3 regions of the Streptomyces sp. 2-1 genome follow, and region 2 is predicted to be linked to each of the others. Evidence: riboswitches for the same ligand, from Rfam matches in the RefSeq annotation. Region 2 holds a riboswitch; each other region holds the start of a gene.
What was found. Region 2 has a riboswitch for thiamine pyrophosphate ahead of ACN20J_RS34445 (thiamine ABC transporter substrate-binding protein). Riboswitches for the same ligand answer to the same signal wherever they lie in the genome.
Positions count from the first base shown of each region.

Region 1: another riboswitch for thiamine pyrophosphate. It lies ahead of thiC (phosphomethylpyrimidine synthase ThiC); the one in region 2 lies ahead of ACN20J_RS34445 (thiamine ABC transporter substrate-binding protein).
Region 3: another riboswitch for thiamine pyrophosphate. It lies ahead of thiO (glycine oxidase ThiO); the one in region 2 lies ahead of ACN20J_RS34445 (thiamine ABC transporter substrate-binding protein).

Region 1 is NZ_CP183383.1:5,760,382-5,765,161, forward strand. Features, by position in the region: gene ACN20J_RS25350 (IclR family transcriptional regulator) at 1-351, shown strand, start outside; gene ACN20J_RS25355 (SsgA family sporulation/cell division regulator) at 451-891, shown strand; gene ACN20J_RS25360 (YibE/F family protein) at 1,132-2,412, opposite strand; gene ACN20J_RS25365 (hypothetical protein) at 2,434-2,676, shown strand; TPP riboswitch at 2,694-2,850, shown strand; gene thiC (phosphomethylpyrimidine synthase ThiC) at 2,843-4,690, shown strand.
Region 2 is NZ_CP183383.1:7,799,385-7,804,164, forward strand. Features, by position in the region: gene ACN20J_RS34435 (hypothetical protein) at 1-394, shown strand, start outside; gene rlmN (23S rRNA (adenine(2503)-C(2))-methyltransferase RlmN) at 446-1,552, shown strand; TPP riboswitch at 1,577-1,682, shown strand; gene ACN20J_RS34445 (thiamine ABC transporter substrate-binding protein) at 1,762-2,847, shown strand; gene ACN20J_RS34450 (ABC transporter permease) at 2,823-4,550, shown strand; gene ACN20J_RS34455 (ABC transporter ATP-binding protein) at 4,553-4,780, shown strand, end outside.
Region 3 is NZ_CP183383.1:3,342,487-3,347,266, reverse strand. Features, by position in the region: gene pknB (Stk1 family PASTA domain-containing Ser/Thr kinase) at 1-411, opposite strand, end outside; gene ACN20J_RS14745 (thiazole synthase) at 554-1,348, opposite strand; gene thiS (sulfur carrier protein ThiS) at 1,352-1,552, opposite strand; gene thiO (glycine oxidase ThiO) at 1,555-2,790, opposite strand; TPP riboswitch at 2,788-2,901, opposite strand; gene ACN20J_RS14730 (hypothetical protein) at 2,954-3,298, shown strand; gene ACN20J_RS14725 (NAD(P)/FAD-dependent oxidoreductase) at 3,365-4,594, shown strand; gene ACN20J_RS14720 (Rv2175c family DNA-binding protein) at 4,724-4,780, shown strand, end outside.

The DNA of each region.
Region 1 (4,780 bases), 2.0 Mb from region 2:
CACGCGCACGCGATCGGACAGTGTCTGCTGTCCCAGCTCGACGACGATGCCCGTCGGGACCACGTCGACCGTTACTCCGTCCGGTCCATCACGCCATATACGGTGCGTGACGATCGAACTCTGTTGCGACGCCTCGAATCGGCACGACGCATGCAGCCCGTGATCGAGCGTCAGGAGTACGCGCTGGGCACCGTCTGCGCCGCGATTCCGATCACTGTGGGCAGTACTGCGGCCACAATTGCCATTTCCCTGCCGGCCCACCAGGCCGACCGACTGCTGCCGGCGGCACGCCGATTGCAGAGCGAGATCGGCAGGCTGCTGGGGTCACTCTCGCTCTCTATCAGCATCTGAAAACTCACTCCTTGTGATCTGGTGTGTACGTTCAGCAAGATGCCAGCAGTGTCAGGTGGATGATTCCCGGCCAGGCGAAGGCGAACGACGGGGTAGGCGATGCGCGAGTCGGTAGTACAGGCAGAGGTCATGATGAGCTTCGTCGTCTCGGAGGAGCTCTCCTTTCGCATCCCGGTGGAGCTGCGCTACGAGACCTGTGATCCCTATGCCGTGCGGCTGACCTTCCACCTGCCCGGTGACGCCCCGGTCACCTGGGCCTTCGGCAGGGAGCTGCTGATCGACGGGGTGGGCCGGGCGTGCGGGGACGGTGATGTGCACATCGCTCCCGCCGACACCGAGGGGTTCGGCGATGTGCTGATCCGGCTTCAGGTGGGCGGCGACCACGCGTTGTTCCGCTGTGGGACGGCGCCGCTGCTGGCGTTCCTCGACCGTACGGACCGGCTGGTGCCGCTGGGCCAGGAGCGGTCCCTCGCGGACTTCGACACGCACCTCGACGAGGCGCTCAACCGCATCCTGGCGGAGGAACAGAGCGCCGGATGAGGCGATACGGGTCTGGGGCAGGCGTGCCGCCGCCTCGCTGTGCGTCGGCCCGTACGGGTGTGACGCGTGCTCATACCGCCTGGCGCCGGCCGTACGGCATACGGCTTGTTGCTCGGCGGCCGTGCGGGCTGCCGTAACGCTTCTTCTCAGCCGTCAGCCGTCAGCCGTCAGCCGTCAGCCGTCAGCCGTCAGCCGTCAGCCGTCAGCTCTCGGCAACCGGATCCGGCACGGGTGTCGGCTTCAGTGCTTGCGGCGGCGGCCGCTCCCCCCGCGCAGAGGCGCCCTGGCGCCCGACTGGGGCTGCGGCTGCGGCTGTTCCTGTGGTGCCGGGGCGGTGAGGCCCGGGCGGTCCGCCGAGACCACCAGGGCGGCGAGGACCGTGGTCACCGGCACGGAGGCGACCAGTCCGATCGAGCCGACGAGCGTGCGCACGATCTCCTCGGCGACCAGCTCGCTGTTGGCCACCGTCCCCACACTGCTCTGCGCGATGGAGAAGAGCAGCAACAGCGGTAGAGCGGCGCCCGCATAGGCCAGGACGAGTGTGTTGACGACCGACGCGATGTGGTCGCGGCCGATGCGGATGCCCGCGCGGTACAGCCCGCGCCAGCCCATCGTCGGATTGGCCTCGTGCAGCTCCCAGACCGCCGACGTCTGCGTCACCGTCACGTCGTCGAGCACACCCAGCGAACCGATGATGATGCCCGCGAGCAGCAGGCCGCTCATGTCGATGGACGGGTACAGCCCGTGGATCAGACCGGTGTTGTCGTCCGTGTTGCCGGTCAGCGAGGCCCAGTCGATGAACAGCGAGCCGAGCAGCCCGATCAGCAACAGGGAGAGCAGGGTGCCGAGCACCGCCACCGACGTACGGGCCGACAGGCCATGGCACAGATAGAGCGCGATCAGCATGATGGCGCTCGCGCCGACCACCGCCACGACCAGGGGGTTCGAGCCCTGCAGGATCGCGGGGAGGATGAAGAACGTCAGGATGAGGAAGCTGGCGGCCAGTGCGACCAGCGCCATGACACCGCGCATCCGGCCCACCAGGACCACGGCGACGGCGAAGATGCCGGCGAGCACCGTCATCGGGAGCTTGCGGTTCACGTCGGTGACCGAGTACTGGAGCTCCTTGGGGGCGTCCGGCGCATACGCGACGATCACCTCCTGGCCCTGCTCCAGCTGCCGCGAGGAGTCCGGCTGGACGATCTCCGTGAACGTACGGCCCTTGTCCTTGCCGGTGTCGACCCGGACCGTCGCCTTCTTGCAGCTGCCGGACGCCTGTTGCTGAGCCGACGAGCCCTCTGCGGTCGACGTGTCGCCGGTCGGCGTCTCCCCCGAGGCGTTCACCGACTTGCAGTCGACCTTGTCGACCTTGGTCACCGTGGCCTGCTGGGTCTGCCGGTCGAAGCCGACACCGGTGCGCTCGTGCCCCGGGGCGCCGCCGGGCCAGAGCACCACGAGGCCGACGACGACCGCCGCCGCGAAGGGGATCAGCACGGCCGCGATGACCTTGCGCAGGTGCATCGAGACAGGTGCTGCGGGTCCGTGACTGTGCGAATGGCCGTGCCCGCCGCCACCCGGTCCGCCACCGTCACCACCGCCGGGCCGGTCTCCGCCGCCCCCTCCGGGGCCGTGGGATCCGTGCCCTGGGCCGCCGCCGTGCCCATGGCCGTCGTGGCCGTGTCCGTGGGGCGGCTCGGACGGCGGGAGTGGGGGCTGCTGCGTCGTGGTCACCGACCGATCATCGCAAGAACGGCCCGGGCCCACTGTTCACCGCGCCACATCTGACGCTAGCGTGGGGGCACCTTTGCAAACGCGGGAGCTCGGAGCACCGGGCTGAGAGGGCGCTGACCTCCGTAGACGCGATGTTTCACGTGGAACATCGCCGGACGGAAATCGCTGCGTCGACCGCCGAACCTGTTACCGGGTAATGCCGGCGTAGGGAGTAGGTCTCATGACCAACAAGGACGTACGCACGCCTGCCTCCAGTCCGACGGGCGGGGCGTTCGCCTCGGCCGAGAGCGGTGAAGTGACCGCTTCGCCCGAGAACGGCGAGGCCGGGAAGTCCATCGGCTGGCACAAGGCGTATGTCGAGGGTTCGCGCCCCGACCTGCGGGTGCCGGTCCGTCAGGTGCACCTCACCAACGGGCAGTCGGTCACTCTGTACGACACCTCCGGCCCGTACACCGATCCGACCGTCGACACCGACGTACGCAGGGGCCTCGGGGCTCTTCGGGCCAACTGGATCATCGCGCGCGGTGACACCGAGGAGTACGCGGGCCGCCCCGTCCGCCCCGAGGACGACGGGATCAAGCACACCTCGCCGCGCGGCGGACTGCGCAACCTCGACGCGGTCTTCCCGGGGCGTCCGCGCCAGCCCCGGCGCAGCCGTGACGGACAGGCGGTGACTCAACTCGCGTACGCCAGGCGGGGCGAGGTCACGCCGGAGATGGAGTACGTGGCCATCCGGGAGAACGTTTCTCCCGAGGTCGTCCGCGAGGAGATCGCGGCGGGCCGGGCCGTGCTGCCGGCCAACGTCAACCACCCGGAGATCGAGCCGATGATCATCGGCAAGCGGTTCCTGGTGAAGGTCAACGCCAACATCGGCAACTCCGCGGTCACCTCCTCCATCGAGGAGGAGGTCGAGAAGATGACCTGGGCGACCCGTTGGGGCGCCGACACGGTCATGGACCTGTCCACCGGCCGCAACATCCACACCACGCGGGAATGGGTGCTGCGGAACTCCCCCGTCCCCATCGGCACGGTCCCGCTCTACCAAGCGCTGGAGAAGGTCGACGGGCGGGCCGAGGAGCTGACCTGGGAGATCTACAAGGACACGGTCGTCGAGCAGGCCGAGCAGGGCGTGGACTACATGACCGTCCACGCGGGCGTGCGGCTGCCGTTCGTCCCGCTGACCGCGAACCGCAAGACCGGCATCGTCTCGCGCGGCGGCTCGATCATGGCGGCCTGGTGCCTGGCGCACCACAAGGAGTCGTTCCTGTACGAGAACTTCGAGGAGCTGTGCGAGATCCTCGCGGCGTACGACGTCACGTACTCGCTCGGCGACGGGCTGCGGCCAGGGTCGATCGCGGACGCCAACGACGCAGCACAGTTCGCGGAGTTGAGGACGCTCGGGGAACTCAACAGGGTCGCGAAGCGTTTCAACGTACAGACCATGATCGAGGGCCCGGGGCATGTCCCGATGCACAAGATCAAGGAGAACATCGACCTTCAGCAGGAGATCTGTGATGAAGCTCCGTTCTATACGCTTGGCCCGCTGACGACGGACGTCGCGCCGGCGTACGACCACATCACCTCCGGCATCGGTGCCGCGATGATCGCCTGGTGGGGCACGGCCATGCTCTGCTACGTCACGCCCAAGGAGCACTTGGGCCTGCCCAACCGTGACGACGTCAAGACGGGCGTCATCACCTACAAGATCGCGGCCCATGCGGCGGACCTCGCCAAGGGACACCCTGGCGCACAGGAGTGGGACGACGCGTTGTCGGACGCCCGCTTCGAGTTCCGCTGGGAGGACCAGTTCAACCTGGCCCTCGACCCCGACACGGCCCGGGAGTTCCACGACGAGACCCTCCCGGCCGAGCCCGCCAAGACAGCGCACTTCTGCTCCATGTGCGGGCCGAAGTTCTGCTCGATGAAGATCAGCCACAGCATCACCGAGCAGTTCGGTGGCACCGCGGCTGCGGGAGCGACGGCCGAGGAGGTCGCCGAGGGGATGCTCCAGAAGTCGAAGGAGTTCGCGGCGAGCGGGAACAGGGTGTACCTGCCCATGGCCGACTGACTCCGGCGCACTGTCCGACTCTTTCTCCCAGGTCCCGGCCTGCCAGGCCGGGACCTTGCGGAAAAGCACGACGCCTTGCTCCAAGTCGTA
Region 2 (4,780 bases):
CCGGGAGGAGCTCGGCGGCCTCGCGTACGGCGACATCCTGGTCCAGCCGCGCATCGACTTCCGCTACGAAGTGTCCTTCTACTACGTCGACGACACCTTCCAGTACGCCCTCCACGCCCCCGATCCCGAGCGGCGCTGGGTCCTCGATCCCTACGAGCCCACCGACGCCGACCTGGCCTTCGCCCGGCGCTTCATCGACTGGAACACCCTCGACCACGGCATCCAGCGCGTGGACGCCTGCCGCACGCAGGAAGGCGCGCTGCTCCTCGTCGAGCTGGAGGACCTCAACCCGTACCTCTCCCTGGAACTGGTCTCCGACGGGACCCGTGACTCCTTCGTGGCGAGCATGACGGCATCGGTCCACCGGCTCCTGGATGCCCAGCCCCGCGGCTGAGACGGCCGGGGGCACAAGTCACACGAATCGATCTGCGACACTGGTACAGCCATGCCTAAGCCCGGAGAACTCACTTTCGTTGCCCCCCGCGGAGCCAAGAAGCCGCCGCGGCACCTTGCCGATCTCACGCCTGCCGAGCGTAAAGAGGCGGTTGCCGCGGTCGGTGAGAAGCCGTTTCGTGCCAAGCAGCTGTCGCAGCACTACTTCGCGCGGTACGCGCACGACCCGGAGCAGTGGACCGACATCCCCGCCGGATCGCGCGCCAAGCTGCAGGAAGCGCTGCTTCCTGAGCTGATGACGGTCGTGCGGCATCTCTCCACGGATGAGAACACCACCCGCAAGACCCTCTGGCGGCTCTTCGACGGCACGCTCGTCGAGTCCGTGCTGATGCGCTACCCGGACCGGGTCACCATGTGCATCAGCTCGCAGGCGGGCTGCGGGATGAACTGCCCGTTCTGTGCGACCGGGCAGGCCGGTCTCGACCGGAACCTGTCCAGCGCCGAGATCGTGCACCAGATCGTGGACGGGATGCGGGCGCTGCGGGACGGCGAGATTCCCGGTGGGCCGGCTCGGCTCAGCAACATCGTCTTCATGGGCATGGGCGAGCCGCTGGCCAACTACAAGCGGGTCGTCCAGTCCATCCGGGCCCTCACCGACCCCGAGCCGGACGGGCTCGGGCTGTCGCAGCGGGGGATCACCGTCTCCACGGTCGGCCTCGTCCCCGCCATCAACCGGTTCGCCGACGAGGGCTTCAAGTGCCGCCTCGCCATCTCCCTGCACGCACCGGACGACGAGCTGCGTGACACGCTCGTGCCCGTGAACACGCGGTGGAAGGTTCGGGAAGTGCTGGACGCCGGCTGGGAGTACGCGGCGAAGTCGGGGCGCCGGCTCTCCATCGAGTACGCGCTCATCCGGGACATCAACGACCAGGCGTGGCGTGGTGACCGGCTCGGGCGGCTGCTCAAGGGCAAGCCCGTGCACGTGAACCTGATTCCGCTGAACCCGACACCCGGCTCGAAGTGGACCGCCTCGCGGCCCGAGGACGAGAAGGCGTTCGTCGAGGCGATCGCCGCCCATGGTGTGCCCGTCACCGTCCGGGACACCCGTGGCCAGGAGATCGACGGGGCCTGCGGGCAGCTCGCGGCGACCGAGCGGTAGTCTGGCGGACGTACGTACATCTTCATATTCCGACAGGGGAGCGCCACAGCGCTGAGAGTGCGGGACAGCCCGCAGACCCTCTGAACCTTGCCCAGGTCATTCTGGGTAGGAAGTTCGGTCACTACTCAAGCTGTTGCGCCCTGCCCGGGAACCGATCGAGGTCCCGGGCAGGGCCGCGTCTCTTCCTGGTCAGCCCCAGGAGGAATCCAGTGAGCACCACCAGGAAGTTCACGGCCGTGGTCGCGGTCACCGGGCTCGGCCTCGCCGCGCTCGCCGCGTGCGGTTCGTCCGACTCCGGCGACGAGGGCTCCGGGTCCAAGACCGTCACCCTCGTCAGCCATGACTCCTTCGCCTACACCAAGGCCGTACTGAAGGACTTCGAGAAGGAGTCCGGCTACAAGGTCAAGGTCCTCAAGGACGGCGACGCAGGTACGGCCGTCAACAAGGCCATCCTCACCAAGGACAACCCGCAGGGAGACGTCTTCTTCGGTGTCGACAACACGCTGCTGTCGCGGGCGCTCGACAACGGGCTGTTCCAGTCCTACGAGGCCAAGGGATCGAGCCTGATCCTGCCGCAGTACCGGGTCGACCAGGACAAGCACCGCGTCACGCCCATCGACTCCGGTGACATCTGCGTCAACTACGACAAGGCGTACTTCAGCAAGCACAAGCTGGCCCCGCCGACGTCCTTCGACGACCTGATCAAGCCCGAGTACAAGAACCTGCTGGTCACCGAGAACGCCTCGACGTCCTCGCCCGGCCTCGGATTCCTGCTCGGGACGGCCGCGAAGTACGGCGACGCCGGCTGGCAGGACTACTGGAAGAAGCTCAAGGCCAACGGCGTGAAGGTCGTCGACGGCTGGGAGCAGGCCTACAACGTGGAGTTCTCCGGGTCCGCCGGCGGCAAGAAGGCCAAGGGCGACCGGCCGCTCGTCGTCTCGTACGCCTCGTCGCCGCCCGCCGAGGTCATCTACGCCGACCCGAAGCCGAAGACCGCGCCGACCGGGGTCGCGGACGGCACCTGCTTCCGCCAGGTCGAGTACGCGGGCCTGCTGAGCAATGCGAAGAACAGCAAGGGCGGCAAGGCGCTCATCGACTTTCTGATCTCCAAGCCGTTCCAGGACGACATGCCGCTCAACATGTTCGTCTACCCGGTCCGTGAGGCCGCCCAGGTGCCGCCGGAGTTCACGAAGTTCGGCCCGGCCGTCGAGAACCCCGAGACCCTCGACCCCGCCAAGATCGCCGACAACCGTGACGAGTGGGTCAAGTCATGGACCTCGCTCGTACTGAAGTAGAGCCCCGCGCCGGGGCGGAGCCGCCCGCGCGCCGGAGTCCGAGCTCCCGTCCACGCCCCCGCACGCGCCCGCGTACGGGGAGCGTGGCGCGGCTCGCTCTCATGGCCGTGCCCGTCGCGTTCTTCGGGCTCTTCTTCGCCTACCCGGTCGCGGCGATCACGGCCCGCGGGCTGAAGATCGACGGGGTCTGGCGGTTCGGGCGGATCGGCGACGTGCTCGCGCAGTCCGACATCCGGCACGTTCTGTGGTTCACGACCTGGCAGGCGCTCGCCTCGACCGCGCTCACGCTGCTGATCGCGCTCCCCGGCGCGTATGTGTTCGCGCGCTTCGATTTCAGGGGCAAGCAGGTCCTGCGGGCAGTCGTCACCGTGCCGTTCGTACTGCCGACCGTGGTCGTCGGCACGGCCTTCCTGGCGCTCCTCGGCCGCGGCGGGCTCCTGGACGAGCTGTGGGGCGTACGGCTCGACACGACCGTGTGGGCGATCCTGCTCGCGCACGTCTTCTTCAACTACGCGGTCGTCGTCCGCACGGTCGGCGGCCTCTGGTCGCAGCTCGATCCGCGGCAGGAGGAGGCCGCGCGGGTGCTCGGCGCCTCACGGTTCGCAGCCTGGCGCAGGGTGACGCTTCCGGCGCTCGGCCCGGCGGTCGCCGCCGCCGCGCTCATGGTTTTCCTCTTCACCTTCACCTCGTTCGGTGTGGTGCAGATCCTCGGCGGCCCCACCTTCTCGACGCTCGAAGTCGAGATCTACCGGCAGACCTCGGAGATCTTCGACCTCTCGACGGCCGCCGTCCTCACCCTCGTCCAGTTCGTGGCGGTCGGCGCGATCCTCGCCGTCCACGCGTGGACGGTACGGCGGCGGGAGACGGCTCTTCGCCTGGTCGACGCCTCCGTGACGGCACGACGGCCGCGAGGCGCCGGGCAGTGGGCGCTGCTCGCCGGAGTCCTCGCCACCATCGCCGTCCTGCTGGTGCTGCCGCTGGCCGTGCTGGTCGAGCGGTCCCTCGACGCCCCCGGATTCGGTTACTACAAGGCGCTGACCAGCGACGAGGGCGGTATCTTCCTGGTCCCGCCGATCGAGGCCATCGGCAACTCGCTGCAGTACGCCCTTGCCGCCACCGCCATCGCCCTGCTGATCGGCGGACTCGCGGCTGCCGCCCTCACCCGCCGGGACGCCGGCCGTCTCGTTCGCGGCTTCGACGCCCTGCTGATGCTGCCGCTCGGTGTCTCCGCCGTGACCGTAGGGTTCGGCTTCCTCATCGCGCTCGACAAGCCTCCGCTGGACCTCCGGAGCACCTGGATCCTCGTACCGCTGGCGCAGGCGCTGGTGGGCGTCCCCTTCGTCGTACGGACCATGCTGCCCGTGCTGCGGGCGGTGGACGGACGTCTGCGCGAGGCGGCGGCGGTGCTCGGGGCCTCGCCGTGGCGGGTGTGGCGCGAGGTCGATCTGCCGATGGTGCGGCGGGCGCTGCTGATCGCGGCCGGGTTCGCCTTCGCCGTGTCGCTGGGCGAGTTCGGCGCGACCGTCTTCATCGCGCGGCCCGACAACCCGACGCTGCCGGTCGCCGTGGCGCGGCTGCTCGGGCGGGCCGGGGAGCTCAACTACGGGCAGGCCATGGCACTTTCGACGATCTTGATGGTGGTGTGCGCGGTGGCGCTGCTCGTTCTCGAACGCCTTCGCACCGACCGGACCGGGGAGTTCTGACCATGCGCGACGCAAAGCTCGAACTCGTCGGCGCGACCGTACGGTTCGGTGGGCGGGCCGTGCTCGACTCCGTCGGGCTCGAGGTCGCCGAGCACGAGATCGTGAGCGTGCTCGGGCCCAGCGGCAGCGGCAAGTCGACCCTGCTGCGGGCCGTCGCGGGGCTCCAACCACTGGACGAGGGACGGGTGTTCCTGGACGGCCGCGACCTCCACGGCGTGCCCGCGCACAAG
Region 3 (4,780 bases), 4.5 Mb from region 2:
GAACCCGGCGCGGTGCGCGGCGCCGAGCGCGGCGAGGACCGGCTCCAGGACGTCGAGCGCGGCCCGCGGCTGCAGGGCCCCGCGCTCGCGCAGCACGTCGCGCAGGGTGCATCCGGCTACGTACTCCATCGCCAGATAGACGAAACTGCCGTCCGTGCCCTGATCGAAGACCTGCACCACATTGGGGTGCGCGAGCCTGGCCACCGACTTGGCCTCGCGGATGAAACGGTCGACGAACGTGGCGTCGGCCGCAAGCGTCGGGTGCATCACCTTGAGCGCGAGCACCCGGTCCAGGCGGGTGTCCACGGCCCGGTAGACCGTGGCCATCCCGCCGACCGCGATGCGCGCGTCGACGCGGTAGCGGCCGTCGAGCACGTGCCCGACGAGCGGGTCCTGAAGGGTCGTATCCACGCAGGTGAGTGTACGAGCCGCCACTGTCAACGCCGCCTGCACGGGCGATTCCGGGGCGGTACTGCAGCCGAGCTGTGACGGATGTCGCACCGTGACCGATCCCGTGCGGCGCCTGGATTCAGACAGGTGTTCAGGCCAAAGCTCAGAAAGCGGGCCTTTCCGGGTCCAACCGGGCTACGCCCTCCACCGGAGACGACGCCTCGGCGAAGTGACGGCGCGGAATGCGCCCCGCGCGGTACGCGAGCCGGCCCGCCTCGACCGCGTGCCGCATGCCTTCGGCCATCAGCACCGGCTCCTGCGCCCGGGTCACGGCCGAGGCGAGCATCACACCCGCGCACCCCAGCTCCATGGCGAGCGCCGCGTCCGACGCCGTACCGGCACCGGCGTCCAGGATCACCGGCACGCGCGCGTGCTCCACGATCAGCTGGAAGTTGTGCGGGTTGCGGATGCCGAGCCCGGACCCGATCGGCGAGCCGAGCGGCATGACCGCGGCGCAGCCCACGTCCTCCAGCTTGCGGGCGAGCACCGGGTCGTCGTTCGTGTACGGGAGGACCGTGAAGCCGTCGTCGACCAGGGTCTCGGCGGCGTCGAGCAGCTCGATCGGGTCGGGCAGCAGGGTGCGTTCGTCGGCGATGACCTCCAGCTTGACGAGGTCCGTGCCGAGCGCCTCACGCGCGAGCCGGGCCGTCAGGACGGCCTCCCCGGCGGTGAAACAGCCCGCCGTGTTGGGCAGCACGCGGATGCCCAGCCGTTCGAGCACGGAGAGGACCGAGCCATGGGCCTTGGGGTTCACGCGGCGCATCGCGACCGTCGTCAGCTCGGTGCCGGACGCGACGAGCGAGCGTTCCAGGACGTCGAGGCTGGGCGCGCCACCGGTGCCCATGATCAGACGGGACGTGAAGGACGTACCGCCGAGGACGAAGGGATCGTCGGCCATGGGTCAGCCTCCTTGGACGGCGGTGAGGACTTCGACGCGGTCTCCCTCGGAGAGGAGGGTCTTCGACCACTGCGCGCGCGGGACGACGGTTTCGTTGAGTGCGGCGGCGACACCGGAGGGGGCCGCGGTGAGCGCGGCGACGAGGGTGTCGAGGGCGGTGTCCGGGGCCAGCTGCCGCCGCTCCCCGTTGACGAAGATGCTCATGCTCATGCGCGCTGCTCCGAGAGTGCGGCGGCGCCGAACCGCCTGGGTGTGAAGGGGCGGGCCACGTCCGGGAGTTCACCGGTAGTCAGGGCGTGTGCCATGGCGTCCCCGGTGACGGGCGTGAGCAGTACGCCGTTGCGGTAGTGGCCGGTCGCCAGCAGCAGACCGGGGAGTCCGGTCGGGCCGAGCAGGGGCGCGTTGTCGGGGGAGCCCGGGCGCAGTCCGGCCCGCGTCTCGGTGAGCGGCAGTTCGGTGATGCCGGGGACGAGTTCGTGGGCGTCCCGCAGCAGCTCGTACACACCGCCGGCGGTCACCGTGGTGTCCCAGCCCAACTCCTCGCTGGTCGCGCCGACGACCAGTTCGCCGCTCTCCCGCGGCACCAGATAGATGTGGCTGCCGCGCACGACGGCCCGCACGCTGCGGCTCAGGAAGGGCGCGTACCGCTTCGGGACGGTCAGCCGCAGCACCTGTCCCTTCACGGGGCGCACCGGCGGCAGTACGTCGTCGGGGACGCCCGTCAGACGCCCGCTGAGGCTGCCCCCGGCGAGCACGACCTGGCCCGCCGAAAGCTCGGTGCCGTCCGTCGTGACGACTCCGGTGGCCCGGTCCCGTACGACGGTCAGGCGGTCCGCCCACGTCCGGTGGAAGGCCACTCCGGCCCGCTCGCAGGCCGTGACCAGGGCCGCGGAGAGCCGCCGCGGATCGACCTGGTGGTCGCTGTCGACCCGGAGGCCGCCGCGCACGCCCGGCGCGAGCATCGGCTCCAGCCGTCGGCACTCACGGCCGCTGAGCCACTCCGACTCCAGGCCCGACCGGAGTTGCAGGGCGTGCACTTCGCGCAGATGGGCGCGGTCGTCGGCGTCGAGCGCGACGGCCAGCGCGCCGCACCGCCGGTATCCGATGTCCTGGCCGGTCGCCTCGGTCAGCTCGGCCGCGAAGTCCGGATAACGGCGCGCCGAGGCCAGATTGAGGCCGAGCAGGGTCTGCTCGCCGTAGTGGAGTTCGGTGACGGCGGCCAGCATCCCGGCCGCGACCTGCGCGGCGCCGCCGCCGGGTTCCGGGTCCACGAGCGCGGTCGAGAACCCGCGCTGCGCGGCCCGCCAGGCCGTGACGAGGCCGATGATCCCGCCCCCGACGACCAGGACGTCTGACGTGCGCCTCGCATCGGCTGCATCGGTTGTATCGGCGGCTGCGTCGGTTGTGTCGGGTGTAACGGATGTCTCCGGTGTACGCGACATGGGCGTCCAGCCCCTCCCTTCGCCGGCATGACCCGGATCAGGTTCGTACGGTCGGAGGCCGTCCCAGCCTCCCTCTCAGCCCGGTGCGTCCGGACTCCCGCGAGTGCTTTACGTTGGCCACCTTAGCCCTTCGCCCCAACAGCCTGTAAGGGAGCCTTCACGCATGGCCCGCTCGCTCGACGGACTCTCCCTCGCCCCGGTCGCCGACCAGGCGCCGGGCCAGGTGGGCACCCGCACCCGGTTCGCCTACCACGAGAAGGACGGCGAGATCTGGGCCGAGTACGCGGGCGGCGACGTCGTACGCGGCCACCTGGTGGGCACGCGCGCGGGTGACCGGCTCGACTTCCGGTACGTACAGCTGAAGGTCGACGGCACCACCTCGTCCGGGCACTGCGTCTCCCTGGTCGTCGAACTGCCCGACGGGCGGGTGCGCCTGGAGGAGACCTGGGAATGGGAGTCCCAGGAGGGCAGCGGGACAAGTGTGGTCGAAGAGGTCACCGCAGACTGACGCTGTGCAACAGCTCACCGATCGCGCCCCCTGACCGACGATTTCACCAGTGTCTATGGTGATCGTGTGAGTGAGCAGACGCAGGGACGGAACCCGGTGGCGCGACGGAGCGCCGTGATCGTCGGGGCGGGCATGGCAGGCGTACAGACCGCCGTCGCCCTGCGGGAACGGGGCTTCACCGGAAGCGTGACCCTGATCGGCGCGGAGCCCCACCAGCCGTACGACCGGCCCCCGTTGTCCAAGGCCGTACTGCTCGGCAAGGCCGAGGACTCCGCCTTCGACGTCGACTTCGAAGCGCTCGACGTGGAGCTCCGCCTGGGGCTCGAAGTGACCGGCGTGCACCCCTCGCGGCACGAACTCGACACGGTCGACGGCCCGGTTCCGTACGACGTCCTGGTCATCGCCACCGGCGCCGAGCCGATCCAACTGCCGGGCGCCCAGGGCGTACCCGGCGTCCATCTGCTGCGCACGCTCGACGACGCCGAGCGGCTGCGCCCCGTCCTCGCCCGGCAGCACGACATCGTGGTGGTCGGCGCGGGCTGGATCGGCGCCGAGTTCGCGACGGCGGCGCGCGAGGCGGGCTGCGCGGTGACCGTCGTGGAGGCCGCCGACCGGCCGCTCGCCGGTGTGCTGCCCGAGGAGGTGGCCGCTCCGATGGCCGCCTGGTACGCGGACAGCGGGGCGGTGCTGCGCACCCACGCGCGCGTGGAGCACGTCGAGCCCGGCGAGGTGGTGCTCGACGACGGCTCGCGGCTGCCAGCGGGCGCCGTCGTCGTGGGCATCGGGGCGCGGCCCGCCACGGCCTGGCTGGCCGGTTCCGGGATCGAGCTCGGCGCCCGTCGCGAGATCGTCGCGGACGACCACCTGCGCACCTCCGCCCCGGACGTGTACGCGGTCGGCGACTGCGCCTCGTTCCCGTCCGGCCGCTACGGCGAGCGCCTGCTGGTCCACCACTGGGACAACGCCCTCCAGGGCCCGCGCACGGTCGCCGCGAACATCGTCGGCGAGACGTCCGTCGCGTACGACCCCGTGCCGTACTTCTGGTCCGAGCAGTTCGGCCGCTTCGTCCAGTACGCGGGCCATCACGCGACCGCCGACGCCATGGTGTGGCGCGGGGACCCGGCCGGGCCGTCCTGGTCGGTGTGCTGGCTCCGCGAGGGCCGCCTGGCCGCGGTCCTGGCGGTAGGACGGCCTCGGGACCTGGCACAGGGCAAGCGGCTGATCGAGGCGGGCACGCCGATGGATTCCGGGCTCCTGTCGGATCCCGCGCTGCCGCTCAAGGGCGCGACCGCCTGAGCGCTCTGCCGTGGTGCTCCGTCGGGTCGCCCGGTCGGAGGGCCGTCCGATGTCTGCGGGGCCGCGGGCGTGACACGGTCGCACCGGCCCGGGTACCGACTGTCAGTCCGAGATGGCAGGCTTGTGTTCGTGACCGAGATTGACGCAAAGATCGATGCTCTCGTCCCCGCCTGGCTCACCCTCCCC